DNA from 4 places in the Bacillus sp. ISL-46 genome. Region 4 is predicted to be linked to each of the others. Evidence: riboswitches for the same ligand, from Rfam matches in the RefSeq annotation. Region 4 holds a riboswitch; each other region holds the start of a gene.
The links. Region 4 has a riboswitch for cobalamin ahead of J7E67_RS03355 ((2Fe-2S) ferredoxin domain-containing protein). Riboswitches for the same ligand answer to the same signal wherever they lie in the genome.
Positions count from the first base shown of each region.

Region 1: another riboswitch for cobalamin. It lies ahead of J7E67_RS05170 (ABC transporter substrate-binding protein); the one in region 4 lies ahead of J7E67_RS03355 ((2Fe-2S) ferredoxin domain-containing protein).
Region 2: another riboswitch for cobalamin. It lies ahead of J7E67_RS30255 (ribonucleoside-diphosphate reductase subunit alpha); the one in region 4 lies ahead of J7E67_RS03355 ((2Fe-2S) ferredoxin domain-containing protein).
Region 3: another riboswitch for cobalamin. It lies ahead of metE (5-methyltetrahydropteroyltriglutamate--homocysteine S-methyltransferase); the one in region 4 lies ahead of J7E67_RS03355 ((2Fe-2S) ferredoxin domain-containing protein).

Region 1 covers NZ_JAGGQR010000010.1:181,046-185,040, reverse strand. The annotation lists gene ribE (riboflavin synthase) at 1-155, shown strand, start outside; partial or broken gene ribB (3,4-dihydroxy-2-butanone-4-phosphate synthase) at 215-838, shown strand; gene ribH (6,7-dimethyl-8-ribityllumazine synthase) at 864-1,334, shown strand; cobalamin riboswitch at 1,393-1,584, shown strand; gene J7E67_RS05170 (ABC transporter substrate-binding protein) at 1,778-2,743, shown strand; gene J7E67_RS05165 (FecCD family ABC transporter permease) at 2,709-3,770, shown strand; gene J7E67_RS05160 (heme ABC transporter ATP-binding protein) at 3,774-3,995, shown strand, end outside.
Region 2 covers NZ_JAGGQR010000105.1:2,377-6,371, reverse strand. The annotation lists gene J7E67_RS30260 (bifunctional metallophosphatase/5'-nucleotidase) at 1-1,300, shown strand, start outside; cobalamin riboswitch at 1,450-1,651, shown strand; gene J7E67_RS30255 (ribonucleoside-diphosphate reductase subunit alpha) at 1,783-3,995, shown strand, end outside.
Region 3 covers NZ_JAGGQR010000046.1:14,009-18,003, forward strand. The annotation lists gene rlmD (23S rRNA (uracil(1939)-C(5))-methyltransferase RlmD) at 1-866, shown strand, start outside; cobalamin riboswitch at 1,261-1,441, shown strand; gene metE (5-methyltetrahydropteroyltriglutamate--homocysteine S-methyltransferase) at 1,701-3,992, shown strand.
Region 4 covers NZ_JAGGQR010000009.1:9,194-13,188, forward strand. The annotation lists gene J7E67_RS31740 (hypothetical protein) at 1-105, shown strand, start outside; gene J7E67_RS03350 (VCBS repeat-containing protein) at 421-1,353, shown strand; cobalamin riboswitch at 1,647-1,835, shown strand; cobalamin riboswitch at 2,014-2,191, shown strand; gene J7E67_RS03355 ((2Fe-2S) ferredoxin domain-containing protein) at 2,319-2,702, shown strand; gene cobJ (precorrin-3B C(17)-methyltransferase) at 2,756-3,995, shown strand, end outside.

The DNA of each region.
Region 1 (3,995 bases), on a different contig from region 4:
TGGGACTAAAAGGGTCAGGGGATATCGTTAATCTAGAATGCGATATGATTGGTAAATACGTTGGACATTTTATCAAAAACCTTTCAAGTGATACAGCGCAAAAGCGTAAGACAGGGATAACGGCACAATTTTTAGCAGACAATGGCTTTAATTAAATGATGGTTGGAAAAGTCTAGTTTTAATTGGTTTGTAATTTTGAAAGGAGAGATGTGGCGTGTTTAATACGATTGACGAAGCTCTTGCTGATTTAAAAGAAGGAAAGGTTGTTATTGCCTGCGATGATGAGAACAGGGAAAATGAAGGGGACTTTATTTCTCTTGCTGAAAAAGCAACGCCTGAGGTTATAAATCTTATGGCCACTCACGGAAGAGGTCTAATCTGTGTTCCCATTGACGAGGCATTAGCTCAAAAGCTCGACTTACATCCAATGGTTTCCAAGAACACGGATCCAAATCGAACAGCTTTTACCGTAAGCATTGACCATAAATTTTCTACCACTGGCATTTCTGCATTTGAACGTTCAGCAACGGTGTTGAGTATGGTTGACCCGGAATCAAAAGCATCTGATTTTTTAAGACCAGGGCATATGTTTCCGCTAATTGCTAAAAAAGGCGGAGTCTTGAGCAGAACGGGGCATACAGAAGCAGCTGTAGACCTTGCAATTTTATGCGGTGCCAAGCCTGCTGGTGTCATTTGTGAAATCATGAATGACGATGGCACGATGGCACGTGTCCCCCAACTGCGTAAAATTGCTGATAAGCTAAACATTAAAATGATAACGATTAAAGATTTAGTAGAATACCGAAACAACAAGGAAAACTTAGTTAAGCGGGAAGTTTAAAACAAATTTAGGAGGCATACTCATGGGTAATATTTTTGAAGGAAATTTAGTTGGCTCAGGATTAAAAGTTGGAATCGTGGTTGGACGTTTTAATGAATTCATTACAAGTAAATTATTAGGCGGTGCACAGGATGCACTTAAAAGACATGGCGTCAGTGAGACAGACGTAGATATTGCCTGGGTACCAGGTGCATTTGAGATTTCATTAATTGCCCAAAAAATGGCTAATAGCAAAAAATATGATGCAGTTATCACGCTCGGCACAGTCATTCGCGGCTCTACTCCACATTTTGACTTTGTTTGTAATGAAGTGGCAAAAGGGGTTTCCGCAATTAATTTAAGTAGTGGCATTCCGGTCATTTTTGGAGTGTTAACCACGGATTCTATTGAACAAGCGATTGAGCGTGCCGGAACAAAAGCAGGTAATAAAGGTTGGGACGCAGCATCGGCAGCTATTGAAATGGCAAATTTATGCAGAACGATTGAACTATAAAATTATTGCAAAAAACATATACAAATCATTCCACCTTTTCTATAATGAATTTAACAAAAAATATTTTTAAAAATTAGGTGCTAAATCTTTACGAAAGATTTTCAGCTTAAAAGGGAAGTTTGGTATAAGCCAACGCGGTCCCGCCACTGTAAATGAGAGCAACCTATATGGTGCCACTGTCGAATTCGATGGGAAGGCATAGGAAGCGATGATCATGAGCCAGGAAACCTGCCTAATTCTTGTGCGCCAATAAACCTACGAGGATAGGAAGGTGTTGAAGGCTAGACTCCTTTTACTTTTCACTAGTAATTGAATCTAATCATACCAACATCTCCATTAACAGTGTGGAGATGTTTTTTTGTTGTTATCCAAGCAATTGTGTTTAGCACAAGAGGAATTATTTTTTGTTACATAAGGTAATTACACAGAAAGCAGGGAGAAAAATGAAAAAATTGTATTCATTGCTGTTAGTAGTATTATTGACAGTAGGAGTTTTAGCAGGATGTGCTGAAAAGAAAGACGAAGTTAACGAAGAAAATAAAACTAGTGTAGAAAAGAAAACAGCGGAAATAACCTATCCAGTTACACTTACTGATGCTGCCAAAACTAAAGTTATCATCGAAAAGAAACCTGAAAAGATCGTTTCACTAATTCCAAGTAATACAGAAATTGCATTTGCATTAGGACTTGACAAAGAAGTGGTGGGAGTGTCTGATTTCGATAATTATCCGGAAGCAGCGACGAAAAAAGAAAAAATCGGCGGACAGGAAATAAACTTAGAAAAAATCATTTCCTTAAAACCAGATTTAGTGCTAGCACATGCATCGTCCGCTCATAATTCTGAAGCAGGGCTTCAGCAGCTTAAAGATGCTGGAATTACCGTTTTGGTTGTTAATGATGCGCAAAATTTTGACCAAGTTTATGATTCCATTGATATGATTGGGAAAGCTACCGGTGAAACAGCGAAAGCCGATGAGATGATTAAAGGGATGAAGGATAAATTGGCCGAAATTAAAGCAAAGGCTGGGGAAATAAAAGAAAAGAAAAAGGTATTAGTTGAAGTTTCACCCGCTCCAGAAATTTATACACCTGGCAAGAATACCTTTATGGATCAAATGCTAAATATAATTAATGCGGAAAACATCGCAAATGATCAAGAAGGCTGGATTAAAATTGATCAAGAGGCGATGATTAAACGCAATCCAGATGTAATCCTGACTACCTATGGATACTATGTCAAAAATCCGGCGGAACAAGTTTTAACTAGAAAGGGCTGGGAAACGGTCAACGCTGTAAAAAATAAGCATGTAGTCGATGTGGATTCTGATCGCGTGACTCGCTCAGGCCCTCGGATCGTTGAAGGAGTAGAAGATCTTGCAAAGGCTGTCTATCCTGAGATTTTTAAATAATAAATATTTAGCCTATATAATAGCTGGAATGTTCCTTGTTCTAGCTTTTTTATTAGGGATTTCAATTGGAACAGTTTCGGTTCCAATCTTAACAATTATTAAGATTATCAGTGCTAAATTATTTGGGGTTATTTCATTGGAGACAATTGACCCTATGTATTCAAGTATTGTCCTTAACATTCGCTTACCTAGAGTGATTTTATCTGGTCTTGTCGGGGCTTCTCTTGCTATTGCAGGGGCAGTCTTCCAAGGTCTGCTAAGAAATCCGTTAGCAGATCCTTATACATTGGGTGTATCCTCCGGGGCGTCAGTTGGAGCGGTGTTGACACTGTTTTTCCATCTATCTATTCCTTTTATTGGTTCCTTCACATTACCATTGCTAAGTATTTTATTTTCCTTTTTAACCATCTTTTTAGTCCTTACTTTCGCCAGTAAAATAGAGCGTTCGATGAGAGTGGAAACGATTATTTTAACAGGGATAATTTTTAGCTCCTTCTTAGGGGCAATTATTTCGCTGATGATTGCGCTTACTGGAGATGAGTTGAGGCAAATTATTGGCTGGCTATTAGGAAGTGTATCGATGAGAGGCTGGGAGTACATAAAGATCATTTTGCCATTTTTTATCATTGGCTCAGGCCTGCTGATTTTTAATGCAAAGGAACTAAACGCCATGTCGTTTGGTGAAGAGCGGGCACAGCATTTAGGGGTCAATGTTCAAAAAAGAAAGCTAATTATTTTAACAGCTGGCTCTATTTTAACAGGAGCGGCAGTTGCGGTGTCAGGTACCATTGGTTTTGTCGGGCTAGTGATTCCACATTTATCAAGATTATTATGGGGTCCCGATCACCGGCACCTCCTTCCGTTATCAATCATAACAGGAAGCGGTTTTTTAATCTTAGCTGACCTAATTTCAAGAACAATCATATCTCCTACAGAATTACCCATTGGTGTCATCACGGCTTTAATTGGTGCACCGGTATTTGCAATAATCCTGCTCCAAAGAAAAAGAACGGAAAGAAGTGGTTAAAGGATGCTTAGTGTTCAACAGATTTCCGGTGGATACTCGAGTGAAGCGGTTCTGAAAGACATTTCTTTTGATGTGGAAAAGGGAGAATTATTCGGGATATTGGGGCCGAATGGAAGTGGAAAGACAACCCTTTTAAAAATGCTTAGTGGAATTTTACCAATCCAAAAGGGTGAGATTTTTATCAATCGGAAACGGCTGCAGGAATACAAAGCAAAACAGCTGGCC
Region 2 (3,995 bases), on a different contig from region 4:
CCTTTTACAGGATGAACCAACAATCGAGATCTTGAACAAACTGAGTTTTGACATCGGTACTGTTGGTAATCATGAATTTGATGAAGGTTTAACGGAACTGATGCGCCTCATAAAAGGGGGAACACATCCGAAAACTGGCAATTTTGCAGGTTCAAACTTCCCATGGATTGTTGCCAATGTAGTCAATGAGAAAACAGGAAAAACGATTCTGCCTCCTTATCAAGTGATCAAAGTAAATGGGATGCCCATTGGTTTTATCGGTGTGGTAACTACTGAGACTCCAACGCTTGTTGTCCCTAGCGGTGTGGCAGGATTAAAATTCACGGATGAAGTAGAAGCAATTAATCAGAATGTAGCGGAGTTGAAAAAACAAGGGGTAAAGTCGATTGTCGTTTTAGCCCATAACCCAGGCACTTCAGGTACAAACGGAGAAAATCCAGCAGGGCAGCTTGTCGATATCGCAAACCAGGTCGACGATGAAGTGGATATCATCTTCGGCGGCCATAACCATGCCTATATGAACGCAACGATTGACAATAAACTAGTTGTTCAATCCTATTCCTATGGAACTGCTTTCTCTGATGTTGATCTTGAGATAGATCCTAAAACAAAGGATATTGTCTCAAAAAGAGCTGAGATTGTAACTACCTTTCAAGAAGGAATCGAGCCCGATCCCGAAATAAAGAAAATGATAGAAGGATATGAAGCAAAAATAGAACCGATAGTTAATCAAGTTGTTGGCTCTTCATCTGAAAGTCTGACGGCCAAGCAAAATGAAAATGGTGAGTCAGTGCTTGGCGATTTCATTGCGGATGCACAAAGGAAAGCGTTGAATACCGAATTAGCCTTTATGAATCCTGGCGGCATTCGAGCCGATATTGATCCTGGCGATATCACCTGGGGAGAAATTTACACGGTACAGCCCTTTAATAATGACCTTGTCAAAATGTCGATGACGGGACAGCAAATCCGAGAATTGCTTAACCAGCAGTGGGGGGCAACAAAAACGAACATGCTGCAGATTTCTGGCTTAAGCTATACTTGGAATCCAAATAAACCAGCAGGGCAAAGGGTAGTGAGCACCAAGCTTCCAGATGGCACGGAAATGGATCCTAATAAATCCTATTCTGTGACAGCGAATATTTTTCTTTCTGGAGGCGGAGATGGATTTACTGTATTTACTCAAGCTAAAAACAAAGAAGTCGGACCCGTTGACCTTGATGCATTAGTTAACTTCAGTAAAGCCCAGCCAAAACCGTTCACTTATGGCATTCAAAATAGAATACAAAGGGTTCAGTGACATCCTTGGTGTTTTAAAAAAAGGTGTCAGGCCAGATAGGTTTCATTTTTATTTAATAATAGACTTGAATTATTTTGGTGACTATACTATTATTTAAATTAATCGATTCACTATATATTGTTTCAATAAATAATAATCAAACTATATATTGTGTTAACCTTAAGAGACGATGCCATTGTGGCTTAATAGGGAATCTGGTGTAAATCCAGAACTGCCCCCGCAACTGTAAATGCTGACGAAATGAGCAAACCACTGTATAAGAAATGTCTAATCTATTAGGTACTTATATGGGAAGGGTTCAAAGTAGGAAGAAGCATGAGTCAGGAGACCTGTCTTTCTTAAGATGTTTCAACTTCTTCGGGGATTGAGAAGATGAACGGTGGCGACAGGAGGCATTGGATTTTTTTATTCCTTTTGTAGTGTATCGTTTCATCCGCTCAATTACCGTTGAGCGGATTTTTTTTATTATAGGGGGAAATGTAATGATAACTAAGGAGATTCAAGCAGAACTTAATTACGTATTAGAATCTATTAATCAAGTTTCAGAAAAATATCAGATAGATACTACGGAGCTTAAAGAGCAAATTAGTAAACTGGATGAAACAGAGGGGGAAGCTAATCACCAAGCCTTATTATATGCTGTGAATCAAATTGCAATAGACCAACCAAATTGGACATTTGTCGCTGCCCGTTTGTATCTGAATGAATTATATAGAAAGTCAGCAAAAAATCGAGGCTATAATCGTTCTTTAAAATATGGAGATTTTTATAGATTAATAAAAGAATTGACTGATACCGGGATATATTCTCATAATTTACTTAGCTTATATAGCAAAGATGAAATCGAGCAACTAGCAAAAGAGATAAATCCAGATAAAGATTTATTATTTAATTACATAGGGTTATTTTTACTGGCGGATCGCTATCTGGCTCAAGATCATAATAGAAATGTATATGAACTCCCGCAGGAGAGGTTCATGATTATTGCCATGACGATTATGAAGGATGAAAAGAAGTCCATCCGCTTCCAACTTGTAAAGGAAGCGTATTGGGCACTTAGTAATTTATATATGACGGTTGCTACCCCCACTTTAGCGAATGCAGGCAAAAGCTTTGGTCAGCTTTCCTCCTGCTTTATTGATACAGTAGATGATTCCCTTGATAGCATCTATTTAAATAATTGGGATATTGCTCGGCTAAGCAAGGATGGCGGTGGTATAGGGATTTATTATGGTAAAGTTCGTGCCCTTGGTTCCGATATTAAGAAATTCAAAGGAAACTCTTCCGGAATTGTGCCATGGATTAAATTGTTAAATAATACAGCTGTCAGTGTTGATCAGTTAGGTCAACGGCAAGGTGCCATTGCGGTTTACCTAGATTTATTTCATAAAGATATCATGAACGGTTTTCTCGATTTGAAAACCAATAATGGGGATGAACGCCGTAAGGCCCATGACATTTTCACGGGTGTCACGATACCAGACCTATTTATGAAAAAATTAGAAGAGAAAGATGAGGATGGAAGAAGTATTGGGCAGTGGCATACATTTTGTCCCCATCAAGTAAAACAATTTATGGGCTGGAAGGATGAAAAAGGGAACCTTCTCGGACTTGAGGATTTTTATGATGAAACGGATGTTAAATTATTTACCGAGAAATATGAAGAGGCCGCAGGTAACCCGCTTCTTCCTCGTAAAACCTACCGTGCCATGGATATTATGACACGAATCATGGTTGCTCAATTAGAAACAGGAACACCATACATGTTCTATCGTGATGAAGTAAACAGGCAAAATCCGAATAAGCATGTATTGGGTAAGGGCCGAACTTCTATTTACTGCAGTAATTTATGTACAGAAATTGCTCAAAATATGTCCGCAACGACGATTGTAAACGAATACCAGAATGAAGAGGGCAATATCGTGATAATTCGGAAGCCTGGTGATTTCGTTGTTTGTAATTTATCGTCTATTAATCTGGCAAAAGCAGTCCCTGCAGATGTTTTAGAGCGTTTAATTAGGATCCAAGTAAGAATGCTCGATAACGTGATTGATTTAAATACAATCTCTGTTGGACAGGCTCAACTTACAAATAAAAAGTACAGAGCCGTGGGTCTTGGTACATTTGGATGGCACCACCTACTAGCTCTTAAAGGGATTTACTGGGAGTCTGAAGCAGCGGTAAATTATGCAGATCATCTGTATGAGGACATTGCATTTTATACGATCCGTTCATCAATGGAACTAGCAAAGGAGAAAGGGTCTTATAGTCTATTTAAGGATTCAGAATGGCATACAGGAAGTTATTTTGAACGGAAAAATTATCAATCGAAAAGATGGACTGAACTAAAAAGGGATGTCGTTAATAATGGCATTCGGAACGGATGGTTAATGGCTATCGCTCCAAACTCATCCACAGCGAAAATTGGAGGTTCCACTGACGGAATCGATCCTATCTATTCTGTTGAATATGCAGAGGAAAAGAAAAATTTTAAATTTAAAGTTACTGCACCGGATTTAAACCATATCACATATGACTATTATCGTCGCTCGCGACATGAATTAGATCAAGTGTGGAGTATTAAACAGAATGCGGCACGTGGACGCCATATTGATCAGGGCATTAGCTTTAATTTATATGTTAGGCACGATATAAAAGCAAAGGACTTGCTCAACCTGCATATGGAAGCTTGGAA
Region 3 (3,995 bases), on a different contig from region 4:
TTAATGAAGCGGTTCAGACGGTAAAGGAAATATGCAGCGAGCTAGGGATTCGTGCGTATCACGAGGAATCTCATAAAGGTGTACTCAGACACATTATGGCTCGTTATGGTCAGCAGACGGGAGAGCTCATGGTAGTAATTATCACGAGGACGGCGGATCTTCCTCAGAAAAATCAGCTGGTTGAGCAAATTGTTGCGCGGCTCCCGAAGGTAAAGTCAATCGTCCATAATGTCAATTCGAAGCGCACAAACGTCATCATGGGGGAAAAAACGACAGTTTGGTGGGGGAATGAAGTCATCTATGACTATATCGGGGATGTGAAATTTGCCATTTCTGCACTGTCCTTTTACCAAGTAAACCCTGTTCAAACAAAGGTGTTATATGATAAGGCGCTTGAATATGCGGACCTTAGCGGTGAAGAAAGCGTCATTGATGCTTACTGTGGAATCGGAACGATTTCTCTATTTTTAGCACAAAAAGCAAGGAAAGTATTCGGCGTAGAAGTTGTTCCAGAGGCAATAGAGGATGCTAAGCGGAATGCAGCGTTAAATGAGATGACGAATACAGAGTTTGCTGCAGGGGAAGCGGAGGTTGTTATACCAAAGTGGTATAAGGAAGGTAATGTCGCCGATGTTTTGGTTGTTGACCCGCCGCGCAAAGGCTGTGACGAGGCCTTGCTGCAGACCATTATTGAGATGAAACCGAAAAAGGTCGTTTATGTATCGTGTAATCCAGCCACCCTAGCAAGAGATTTACGGATATTGGAGGACGGAGGATACAAAACGGTGGAAGTGCAGCCGGTCGATATGTTTCCGATGACCACGCATGTGGAAGCGGTCGCGAAGATTGTATTAAAAAACCTTTAAATCACACTGGATAAAGGGACTAAGATGAATAGTGGGTTAGATGCTGTCTGGGAGAAACCAGCCAATGGCATCTAGCCCTTTTATATAATTAACAAAATTATACAAACTTCGGGGATTGACAGATTTTTTATACATTAATGTGGATTTTAAATATCAAACAGGAATAAGCATATGGACTAGAAATATAACCGTAAAGATCATTGCCATGATTCGGTGGGACTTTTTTCGAAACCCTGATGCTTTTTTGTGGTAAGTACCCAGCAAACAAAGTGACCAAAAGAAATAAAAGGATGTATAACCCAGCAACATCTTGATATGACCATATAATCATGCTGAATACTTTTCAGAAAATTATGTACTTCATATTATTAATATGCTATAGTTAGTGAAAATTACATATCGTGTAAGAATTGGTGCCAAGCTAAGGCTTGGCTTAAAAGGGAAGAACGGTGTAATTCCGTCGCTGTCCCGCAACTGTAAATCGGAGTGAATCACAAATACCACTGTCAAATGATGGGAAGGTGTGAGGAGCAATGATGATAAGCCAGGAGACCTGCCAAATTCTAGTACACACCAGATACCTACGTGGAAATAGGTGGTGACAGTCATTTGTACGACAAACGAGTTATGAGCAGCGATGTTTATGCATATTTTTATAAGCATACCTTTAACTTGATTGTAAAGCCATTTCCATTTTGTGGAGATGGCTTTTTTGTTGTATAGGAGATTATCAAATCATTTATTTTGGATAACGTGAACTAGTTCTCTGAATCCAGCTCCAGCGCCTTTTGTTCTATTTGGGAATATGTAAATTTAAAACAGGAGGAATGTAAAATGAATTTAGTAAGTACTGCTATTGGTTACCCGTACATTGGTGATAATCGGGAGTGGAAACGTTGTGTAGAATCTTTTTGGAAGGGTGCGATATCAGAGGAGCAATTTATTTTCGAGATGAAAACGAATCGCTTGAATAATTTGAAGCGCCAGCAATCATTAGGCTTAGAGTTACTAACAGTTGGGGATTTTACCATTTATGACCGTATGCTTGACCATGCGGCAATGTTCGGATTGATCCCAAATCGTTATAAGTGGACAGGTAGTGAAGTCGATCTAACCACTTATTATGAAATGGCCCGTGGGGCAAGCCATGTTGTGGCTTGTGAGATGACAAAGTGGTTTAACACAAACTATCACTACATTGTACCTGAGTATGAAGGCAAGTCATTACAATTAACCAAAAACTACATTTTAGATTATTTTGAAGAGGCCAAAGAGGAATTAGGTCTTATTACAAAGCCTACAATAATCGGTCCTTTTACTTTTGTTAAATTAACGAAAGGATACGATGCCAAAACCAAAGCATTGTTTATTTTAAAACTCTTACCGTTATATGCTCAAGTATTCCAGCAACTTGTAGAGGCTGGGGCACAGTGGATTCAAGTGGAAGAACCAGCACTAACCCTTTCCCTAACAGCAGATGATGTAAAACTAGTGCAAGAAATTTACAAACAGTTAGCAGAAGAAGTACCGGCTGCACAAATCATGTTGCAAACCTATTTTGAAGGACTATCAGCGTATGAAGAGCTGTCTCAATTACCTGTTGCAGGGATTGGTCTTGATTTCATACATGGTGCCGAAGAGAATATGGCTTCACTTCGAAAACACGGGTTCCCACAAGACAAAGTATTAGGAATTGGTATCGTAAATGGACGTGATATTTGGCGGGCGAATTTGGCTGAAAAAGCAATGAATACAAAAGCTATTTTATCATTAAGCGGGGTAAAAGAAGCTTGGATTCAGTCTTCATGTAGTTTACAGCATGTACCTGTGACGACGAAGGCTGAAACGCGTCTAGATGCGACATTAACAAATGCTTTGTCATTTGCCGATGAGAAAATTGTTGAGTTAGCACATATCACATCCTATTTTCGTGACGAGAACTGGACTGGAAATAAGAGCGTATCACAAAGTATGATAGCGACTGAAGCATTAGAGCAGCATAAGGCGAGGAAAAATGCACGTGTGAAAGAGCTGGTATCACAAGTAAAGCCAGAGCATTTTACCCGTCCATTGACGTTTAACGAACGCCAGCCTTTGCAGAAAGAGGCATTACATTTACCGGATTACCCAACCACAACCATTGGCAGCTTCCCTCAGTCAGATCAAGTAAAACGGACACGTACAGCATGGCGTAAAAAGGAAATTACAGACGCTGAGTATGCAGCGTTTCTAAAAAGTGAAACAGCCCGTTGGATTCAAATTCAAGAAGAAATAGGACTGGATGTTTTAGTGCATGGTGAATTTGAGCGGACGGATATGGTTGAGTACTTTGGAGAAAAGCTAGAAGGTTTTGCCTTTACAGAAAAAGCATGGGTTGTATCCTATGGTTCACGTTGTGTCAAACCACCAATTATTTATGGTGACGTCGAGTGGACAGCCCCAATGACCGTGAAGGAAGTAGAAGCGGCACAGCAATTAACGTCTAAGTATGTGAAAGGGATGTTAACAGGTCCTATCACAATCTTAAATTGGTCTTTTGTCCGCGATGATATTTCACGTGAACAAGTAGCCAACCAACTAGCCTTAGCACTAAGAGAAGAGATTCAAGCTTTAGAAGATGCAGGCATTGCCATTATTCAAGTGGATGAACCGGCATTACGTGAAGGATTGCCATTACGCAAAGAAAAATGGGCTGATTATTTAGCATGGGGGGTAAATGCCTTTAAGTTAGCAACTTCTAGTGTGAAGAATGAAACACAAATCCATACACATATGTGCTATTGCGAGTTTAATGACTTTATTGAGCCGATTCGTGCCCTTGACGCAGATGTGATTTCAATCGAAACGTCTAGAAGTCATGGGGAGTTGATTCAATCTCTTAAAAAAAATCCATATGAACTTGGTATTGGTTTAGGAGTGTATGATATTCATAGTCCACGTGTACCAAGTCTAGAAGAAATCAATGCGATTTTAAACGATAGTTTAGAAATTATTTCAAAAGAACAGTTCTGGGTGAATCCAGATTGTGGTTTAAAAACACGTCATGAAGAAGAAACCATTGCATCGCTAAAAAATATGGTGTCAGCCGCTCGGAAACTACGCCAGCAGCAACAACAAACTGTTTAAATC
Region 4 (3,995 bases):
ATGGATAAAGACTTTGTCGCCTTAAAATTCCTGATTGATCGTCCGAATGTCTTCCATGTCGTTGGGGCTACCCATTTAGAAACATGGCATTCAAGATTCTTATGAAACCAAAATTAATCCCCTTAGTGGTATGAAAACCATTGCTAAACTACTAAAAAATTTAGGTGTAGCGGTAGAAACTCCGCTGCTAGAGAACGTTGGAGACAATTCTCCATTAGACTTGTTGGGTGATAAAACTGATATCTAGTGGAACTTCACGAAAAAGCAGGTAATGGCTAGTAATAGCTCAGGTACCTGCTTTTTTTTATGGAAAAAAGATGGAACCTACGAGACGATAACCTATGGAAAACGGACCTTGGAATGCTCCTGTGAATTCGTACATAAGTATATATGGAGAATAATAAGACAGGTGGGTTGTAAATGGACACCAATGACTTCAATAAAGAGCTCCATCATTATTACACAAAAATACGTGAGACGAATCATCCCTATTATTGGTACTGTTTGGCTAAAACGCAGGCAAGAGCTGGATTAACAAATGAAGCACTGCAAACAATTGATCTGGCTTTGTCCTTTCCCAATCCTTATCCTTCAAAGCACAAACTTTTTGAAATACGGGCCGGACTGCAATCAGCTGATTCAAGACAGATAGATACTAATAGTCCAGCCATCGTAACAGTAAAGAGGGGTGATATTGACGGAGACGGGATAAAGGATAATGTTTATCTTACGGCATATAAAACTCCTGATAGTCCATTTTGGAAAGATATCACATTGGTTGTCCAAAATGGGAGAACACATCACTATGATCACATCCATTTTAAAAATAACTCAGGATACAACCCCACACTTTTTCTAGGTGATTTGACAGGCAAAAAGGGGGAAGGTATTTTAGTGGTTATTGACACCGGAGGAAGCGCCGGCACGGTCTATGCGTATATTTTTTCTTATATGAACGGTCAAATTAGACAAATATTTGATTCAGATGCATTCAATGATTCCTATAAGTACGATGTGACATATGAAAATCAATACAAAGCAAAGGTAATCAGTTATCGTCTTAGAGAAAAGTATATTCTTGACCTTATTTATAAGGGGAAGGAATATTTATCGGAAATCTATAACCCCCAAGGAATATTAAGGGCTCCTATTAATGGGTGGGTGAATCCTTTGTCTGGTTTATACCCGATTGATTTTAACAGGGATAATAGATATGAACTCGAAGCGTATCAAAGGATAGCTGGCAGGTATAATGCGGACAGTCTGGGATATGTACAAACTGTATTGAAATGGAATGGTCAGGAGTTTGGTCCTGACAGACAGACAGTGGCCACCTTTGGTGGGGAGATGTAACAATTGGACCTTTTAATAAAAGAAATGAACAAAAACTTTTTCACCTAACATAAGAGGCCTAATGGAATAATTGTTAATCAAAAATTAGCTAGGGTGTCCTTAAAAATAGGGACACCCTTTTGTAATCAGAAAGGAATAAAAATTTTTAATTTTTAAACCATCGTTTTATCGAGCCTTTCAAATCCGATAGCTATGCCGATCCCCTAAAATAATATAAGGGAATTAAAAAAGCACTTGAAATATTCTATTTGTTAGACTAGTATAATTATTATCTCTTAAAATTACATATGAATTTGTTAACTATTAGTTAAGATGCCTTAGGGCTTAATAGGGAATCTGGTGAAAGGCCAGAACTGTCCCCGCAACTGTAAGTGTGGACGAAATAGACAAACCACTGGACCGTTTATTTATTGACGATTCGGGAAGGGTCTAAAGTAGGAAGAAACACAAGTCAGGAGACCTGTCTTAGCTTTTTAAGTTTCGATTTCTTCGGGGGTTGAGAAGATGGAACGTTTGGACAAAAAGGATTATTTATTAACTTTCTTTGTGCTGACGTTTTATCCGTTCAACTAATGTTGAACGGATTTTTTTCGTTTTGATGATTCTAAATCATTTTTAATTCTCATAGTTTAGCTTTAGAAGGAACAAGCCATTTTAACAATTGAATAGATTAGGATAGGTGCACGAATATGTGCTTAATTGGGAAGTACGGTTTAAATCCGTCACGGTACCCGCCACTGTATGGGGAGTTCATTGCAGATGTCACTGAAGGAATTCGGGAAGACGCAATGGAATGATGAACCTAAGTCAGGAGACCTGCCTTTACCTAATAACTTCCATCAACCTACGGGAACATAGGTAGAAGTGCTGATCATACACCGCTATTTTTTTGTGTGTATATATTCTGCACCCCTATGTCCATAGGGGTGCTTTTTTTACGTAAAAAACGAAAAGGAGAGTGTGACATGACTACTTGGAATTTACAAGGGACGAAACACCATGTTTTCATTTGCAACGGCAGCAGCTGTATGAGAAAGGGTGGGGAGGAAGCGACACAAGCGATTCGGAATGAAATCACCAATTTAAACTTAGATTCACTCGTACATACAACAAGAACGAGATGCAATGGGAGATGTAAGGACGCTCCCGTTGCTATCGTTTATCCAGACGGGACCTGGTATAAAAACGTGACGCCAGAAGTGGGAGCTACGATTGTAAGGCGTCATCTGGCGGAAGGTCATTGCCTTCAGGAGCATGCGATCTATGAATATTCCGAAGAAGGATTCATACAGCCAGAAGGGTCGGAATGCATCGAAGGAGTACAAAAAGCTGTTAAAGAAAAGATTTAACAGCGGATAGTATCTGGATTCTAGTTTGAAATTTTGGAAGGTGGCGTAATAGTGTGAAAGGCAAATTATTAGTTATTGGTTTTGGCCCCGGTGATGAAAAACATATCACCGGACGGGCAAAAGAAGCCATCGAAGAAAGTGATATCATCATCGGCTACAAAACCTACGTTGATTTAATCAAGGGATTAATAGCTGGAAAGCAAATCATCAGCACAGGAATGACAGAAGAAGTGAGCCGGGCCCAGGAGGCAGTGAAACAGGCCGAACTCGGTTACACGGTAGCCGTCATTTCAAGCGGTGATGCCGGTGTATATGGAATGGCAGGACTGGTTTACGAAGTGCTAATCGAAAAAGGCTGGAAAAAAGACTCAGGGGTAGAAGTGGAGGTGGTACCTGGCATTTCTGCCATCAACTCCTGTGCTTCTTTATTAGGCGCGCCGGTCATGCATGATGCCTGTACGATCAGCTTAAGTGACCATTTGACACCTTGGAGCATAATCGAGAAACGAATCGAAGCGGCCGCTCAAGCTGATTTTGTGATTGCTTTATATAATCCAAAAAGCGGGAGAAGAACACGGCAGATCATGGAAGCTCAAAAAATTCTACTAAAATATCGCTCGCCAGAAACCCCTGTAGGATTGGTAAAGAGTGCTTACCGTGATAGTCAAAAGATCGTCTTAACCAATTTACAAGAGATGCTCGAACATGAAATTGGCATGTTAACCACCGTTTTAATTGGCAACTCTTCCACATTTTTCTACGACGGCTTGATCATCACTCCGCGCGGTTATCAGCGGAAGTATACATTAAATCAGGCAATTCAGCCGTTGAAACCGCATCAGCGACTGCAAAAGGAAGCCGAACCATGGGCACTGGAGCAAATGGAAGATGTAACACCGGTAAACAAGGAACTAGTCACCCCAACCTCAGTGAAAGAGTCGCCAAGAGAGCTGGCCGAGGAAGCCTTGCAAATGATCCTTGGTGAGAACGATGGACCATCCCAAGGTTTATTGGTGAAGCAAGATTTTCAATCTATTTTTGAGGTAGCGGTCAGCCCTGGAGTCGCCAATAAAAAATTTACCGCGACTCAAATGGTCATTCTTTCCGAAATTGTCGGAGAAGAAGGTGTCATGGAATACACACAAGACCATTTTATGAAGCTGCAAATTTTAACCTCAAAGCCTGATGAGATTGTTGAAAAACTAGCGGCGGCCAACTTTTTGATTGCTCCTGTTGGTGACGTATTAACCGTAAAAGCCTGTGATTTTTGTGACGGAGAAAAGAAGGATTCCA